Regions from separate parts of the Levilactobacillus muriae genome, predicted to be linked through region 1. Evidence: predicted binding sites of a transcription regulator. Region 1 holds the regulator's gene; the other holds the start of a gene.
What was found. The regulator NrdR, encoded in region 1, represses ribonucleotide reductase genes. The targets are predictions, from matches to a motif close to ACACNATATATNGTGT.
Positions count from the first base shown of each region.

Region 2: the regulator NrdR is predicted to act here: its motif matches at 1,930-1,945, upstream of ACKTSF_RS03665 (deoxynucleoside kinase).

Region 1 covers NZ_BAAFRU010000007.1:22,264-25,392, reverse strand. The annotation lists gene ACKTSF_RS06070 (replication initiation and membrane attachment family protein) at 1-989, opposite strand, end outside; gene nrdR (transcriptional regulator NrdR) at 993-1,493, opposite strand; gene coaE (dephospho-CoA kinase) at 1,720-2,355, opposite strand; gene mutM (bifunctional DNA-formamidopyrimidine glycosylase/DNA-(apurinic or apyrimidinic site) lyase) at 2,348-3,129, opposite strand, start outside.
Region 2 covers NZ_BAAFRU010000004.1:99,310-102,438, reverse strand. The annotation lists gene serS (serine--tRNA ligase) at 1-703, opposite strand, end outside; gene ACKTSF_RS03670 (hypothetical protein) at 952-1,095, opposite strand; gene ACKTSF_RS03665 (deoxynucleoside kinase) at 1,237-1,869, opposite strand; gene ACKTSF_RS03660 (amino acid permease) at 2,109-3,129, opposite strand, start outside.

The DNA.
Region 1 (3,129 bases):
TCCGTCACGAACCCACCCGTATTCTGCTTGATTCCTTGCAGAAATTTAACGGGTGCAGTCGTGCTGGCAACCTTAAGCAACGCTTGTTCTGCACTGGAAACCCCTGTCGCAGTGGACGCGGTGGCCGACGAGGCATTTGCTACTGAATCAGCCGGGGTGCCAACTGTCGCCTCGCTACGATACTGATACCCAAAGGCCTGCGCGACGATACGTTTGAACTGCTCAGGATTAAAAATATTGGTTGCCAGATCCGTCGCCTCACCGATGTAACGGGCCATAGTCGGCTCATCCAAGCCATAGGTGGCGTGCTCCGTCAACAATAATTGACGGTACTTGCTGACAGCTCGAGTGTCCACGAAGGATCGTTCCAGCAGCTCACCCAACAACTTAAAATCAAATTGAACCTTGTCTGGGGACAGATCCGGTGCACGTCTAGTTGATGCCAAATTCTGCCGATTGCTCGAAACCACTGCAGGAATCTCCCGCAACTCATCGCCATCCACGTGGAAGACGTCCAGAAAGTTCTTGGTAATATTTTGTTCATCGTCGCTAGACCTTGCCACCACAGTATTCGCTGTAACCAACGACTGATACAGGTCCTCTCCTACGACACCTAGTAATTGAACGCTCAACAGGTCATCTTTGAAGAAATCCTGTGGCGTAAGTGGCGCGTGCAGTTCATAAACGAAGCTGGAGAGATCCCCCTCTGTCTTGAACCGCGTCGTCAGTAGTCCGGTCGCCTCTAAGCGCAGTCGTGCTGCGTATAGGTGAGCCAAGTCTAAGCCCAGCTCCGCTAATAAAATAGCGTGACGCTTATAAGTCTCACGCTGTGGGAGCCAAAAAAGGGCCGAGAAGAGCCCCGTGGCACTCGGTCCAATGATCGGTTGGTAGAGCTGCGTTAAGGTTTGCCAACTTTGGTCGGTCAACCGATCCGCCAACCGAACCAAAAAGCCCGTCTTTGGCTGCAATTGGTGCCAGGAATCCTCCATGCCTTATTTCGCCTCGCTTTGCCGGTCTGTCCGGTCCTTAGCTTTCGCTTTGTCTTTATCCATCATGTCTTTCAATTCGTTGAAGAAGACCCCTGTATCCTTGAACTGCCGGTAAACACTGGCAAACCGGATGTAGGCAATCTCATCAACATCGACCAATCGGTTCATCACGTATTCCCCAATCAGCTGACTGGAAATTTCGTTGACGCCGAGTGCCCGAATCTTATTTTCAACGTCATCGACGATCTTCGTCATGACGTCCATCCCCACCGGCCGCTTTTCAGCCGAGCGAATGATCCCGCGTAAGATCTTTTCGCGATTGAATTCCTCACGCGTGCCGTTCTTTTTAATTACCAACAGCGGGGTCGCTTCGACCCGCTCAAACGTCGTGAACCGAAAGCCACAGCTCTCACACTCACGACGCCGGCGGATGACACGCCCATCGTCGGTCGGTCGACTGTCGACGACCCGCGATCCATTATGATGACAGTGCGGACACTGCATTTTGGTCACCTCATTTTTTCATTGGTTACTTGATTATCTATGCTTGACGTTCGTAAAGATTGTTGTCTGCGGCTAACACAGTGTTTAAACCACAACGATTAGTCACAGCTTTTTACTGACTAAACCAGAACCATACGACAATTGCGAACTCGCACAGCTATCGCCACAATTTCCACAGGAAACAACGTTGTCTTAATGATTGCTTCGTCAGCTAACATATCACTACCTAATCCAAGCCTTCAGCCAAAATTGCTGCCGACGAGCCTAAATTAGTGGTGTCAAGCCATTCTACCACTTGTTGACGCGTTTGGGCAATCGTTCCCGCGTTATCGATGACCACATCAGCTAGTGCTACCTTCTTAGCGATGGGCCATTGTTGGTCCATTCGAGCCTGAGCCGCTGCTTCATCGAGGGTGTTACGGGCCATCAAACGCTGTCGTTGGGTCGCTGCCGGGACTGCGACCACCATCACGTGATCCACCAGATGTACCAGATACCCAACTTCGTAAAAAGTTGGCGCATCAATGACGATACCAGCCACCTTTTGAGCCCGATACAGCGCCAACTGGCGGTGAATCTCCACCTGAATCAGTGGGGTCGTAATGGCCTCCAACTGGTGTAACTTCTCTGGATGGCTAAAGACTAGCTGCCCCAGCTTTTGACGGTCGAGGCTCCCATTTCTTTGACGAAAGTCTTCACCGAAGGTTGCACAAATCTGTTGGATCCCCGGTGTTCCCGGTGCCACCACCTGACGTGCAATGACATCTGCGTCAATGATCTTCAAACCAGCCAAGTCTAGCCAGTGGCTGACGGTCGACTTACCAGTGGCGATCCCACCAGTTAGTCCCCACACCTCAGTCATCGTTGCGTTCCTCCAATGCTTCGGGCGGATAAGGCTGGCAGTGGGGGCAGAGATGCGTTCCCCGCTGTGCCACCTTGATCTTCACAATCTCGGTACCACAGCGTTCACAAGGTTCTCCCTCATGACCGTAGACGTGCAAATGATTTTGGAAGTTACCCGCCTCGCCAAACGCCGTCGAAAAGGTGTGGACTGTCGTTCCGTGCCCTTTAATGGCCACAGCTATCTCGGCAATGATGTTTTGCCGTAACGTCTCCAATTGCTTCTTTGTCAACGTATCGGCCGGCGTTAACGGATTAATTTTGGACAACCAGAGAACCTCATCCACGTAGATGTTGCCCAGCCCGGCAATCCGCGATTGGTCCAACAAAAATGGTTTGACGACCTTATGAGACTTGCCGAAGGCCTGCTGCATGTAGGCCAACGTCAACGTCTCTGCCGTGGGCTCCGGTCCTAACTTCCCCAGCGATGGCAGTTCGGTGTCTTCTGTGCCCGTCTCGACCAGACGCATCCGGCCAAATTTACGGGTATCGTTGTACCGCAGCTCGCGGTTATCGGTCAAATGGAAAATAACGTGGGTGTGCTTGGGAATTGGACTTCCCTCCGGCTGTACATCATACTTGCCCTCCATCCGGAGGTGTGACACCATCGTCAGGTTGCCGCTGAACCGAAAGAGTAGGTACTTGCCACGTCGGTCGATTCTTTCAATTTTGCGTCCAATCAGATCAGCCGTAAAAATCTCGGCGTCGGGGCGCACCATCTTCGCGTAATAGACAT
Region 2 (3,129 bases), on a different contig from region 1:
AGGGCACTTCGGCCGTTGGAATCAGGGTCATATCTTCGTCCCGCAATTGGTAGACGTCTGCCTTAAACTTAGGGAATTGCCCGGTCCCGTACATGGAATCATCGTTCACGATGTAAGGGGGTAAGACTTCCTTAAAGCCAGCCTTGGTGTTCTCATCGAGGAAGAAGTTGTAAACGGCTCGTTCCAGACGTGCACCTAATCCCAAGTAATAGAGGTAACGACTTCCAGAAACCTTGGCTCCCGCTTCAAAGTCCAGGATACCCAAGTCTTCACCCAATTCGTAGTGGGCCTTTGGCTTGAAATCCAAGTTAGGCTTTTCGCCCCACTTACGAATCTCCACACTACCATCTTCCGTCAAGCCAACTGGCACGTTGTCGTTAGGAATATTTGGTAAGTGAGCAGCTGCATCGTGGACTTGAGCCTTCAACGTATCAAGGTCGGCATCGATCTTCTTGATATCCGCACTAACCTGACGCATTTCGGTAATCTTGTCATTGGCGTCTTCTTTGTTCCGTTTGAGTTGTGAAATCTCATCGGACACCGTGTTCCGTTGTGCCTTCATGGTTTCACTCTTGACAATCAATTCTCGACGTTGCGCATCTAATCCCAGTAGATCATCGATATCAGCGGGATCAACGCCCCGGGTTGCTAACTTTTCTTTAATAAAGTCGGGTTCTTGGCGAATCAATTTTAAATCTAACATCTGCTTACTCCCTTCAGTTTTCCGGATGATACAAAAAAGGCCTCCGTCACATGGGACGAAGACCTTCGCGGTACCACCCAAGTTCATGACTGTAATCTTCAGTCATACCCTTGAACATGATAACGGTCTGCACCGTGCGGCATTACCCGCCCACTTTAGTTAGTGCTGGAATGTTCGACGTTGCGGTTTGCAGCTTTCCCCGCTTCTCTGGCCGTCTACTGGATAGGCACCTCGTGTTTTTGATTACGCTAATCATACCGCATTTCGACCGCAATGACAATCGGGAAATTCTCCTTTGCCACCACCCATGAATCGTCCCAACGCATCCCCGCGAACCGCTCCAATACATCCCGCCTAAATTTGACGATCGGTAAGCCGGTGATCTTAGGCAAAGTCGCCGATAGCCTAGTGCTTCGCAGAAACTGTACTGGGTGTGAACGTATACCACGGTTGTCCACCTTAAGTTGCGAAAAAAAGAGCACCAACCGAAGTCAGTGCTCTCAACCATTTACCATGGTTTACTCAAATTAAGCCTAAAGTGCAGCAATCTTTTCGTCGATCAGGTGAAGCACTTCTTGACGAGCTGCTGGGTCTTCAACGAAGTCCAGCTTGTCACCGTCAATTTGCATCTTCGGCGACTTGTCATAATTGTTGTACCAGTTCACGTAGCGTTGGTCGAGTTCCTTATAGTATTCGAACAGGCTAGGGTCGTGATCAATTTGTTCGTAAGAACGACCACGCTTCTTGATCCGTTCCAACATCGTTTCAAAGGAAATGTTGATGTGAATCAATAAGTCGGGGTTCTTCTTGTGTACAGCGTCTGGCAATTCTTGCATCATGTTGGCCAGTAAGGAATCGTAAATGTCGACTTCCGTGCTAGTTGCGCGACCAAGGTCAGCGTTCAAGTGAAAGAGTAAAGAATCTTCGAAGATCGAACGATCCAGAACACTTTCATCGTCAGCGTTGGCAGCCTTGATGCTGTCCATTCGTTTGTTTAAAAAGTAGATTTGCAATAAGAAAGCATACTTTTGCGGGTTCTGGTAAAACAGTGGCAGAATCTTATTATCGTCCACCGATTCATAAAAAGCTGGTTTTTGTAAGTGTTCGGCTAATAAGTTCGTTAGACTCGTCTTGCCGGCCCCAATTGTTCCTGATAGTACAAGCATGCTATCTCTCCTTTGATTTACGCGCATACCGGAAATCGTTTTCATCCGGATTAAATTTCAACACTACATATTGTACCAACCCTATCGTCAAAAGACAATATATCGTGGAAAATTACTTTTGAGCGATTCAAGCGTTCTGTCCCCTCGTCAGACACAAAACGGCGACTGGTCGGGATTCACTCGAACCAATCGTCGTCAAAAGTTTTTTATTTAAGTGAAAATTGCCACACAATTTCAGATTAATCGTTTGAAGCTTCACGCGCCGCAGCGTCTTCCTTTAACGTCCCATCACGATGGACTGGGGAGACATCGACATCCTTCAGTGGAATCAACTTGGTATGCTTCTTGAGCTTGTAGCCAAAGTAAAGAACTAAGACCAGTGGCACACTCATGTAAGTAACCAGAACTTGTTCCCAGTTACCCGTGAAGAAGGATTGTGGATCTTGACCCACAATAACGGCGATACATAATACCAAGGCCAGAATTGGGCCTAATGGGAACCACTTTGCATGGTACTTCAGTTCAGACAGCTTGTGACCTTGTAAGGTGAAAGCCCGACGGAACCGTAAATGAGATAACGCAATCCCAAACCAAGCGATGAATCCGGTCAACCCACTAGCGGCAACTAACCACATGTAGATTTGAGGACCCGCAATACTACTGATGAAGGTCAAAGCAGCGATGACGGTCGTCGCAATCAGAGCGGGGTAAGGAATCCCATTCTTCCCGGTCTTTTCGAACAACTTAGGTGCGTAGCCTTCCTTGGAAAGGGAGAACAACATCCGCGTTGACGCATACATCCCGGAGTTAGCGGCAGAAATAACAGCCGTTAAGATAACCGCGTTCATCACACTGGCAGCGGCAGCCAAACCGGCACGTCGGAAGACTAACGTAAACGGACTGATCGCAATGTCACTTGCGGAAGAACCTAACAGATCATGACTCGTGTATGGTAAGACAGCGGCAATCACAAAGATAGCTAAAATATAGAATAAAATAATCCGCCAGAACACTGAGTTAATCGCCTTAGGGACACTGTGTGAAGGGTCTTCAGATTCACCGGCCGTGATACCCACTAATTCAGTACCTTGGAAGGAGAACCCGGCAACCACGAACACACTCAGAATGGCTGGGAAACCGCCAACGAATGGTGCCTTCTTGTAAGTAAAGTTTTCCAAACCGGTTGCGTGACCACCCATGATACCCACGATAGTCATTAACCCAACGGCCAAGAAGATAAAGATCGTGACAACCTTGATC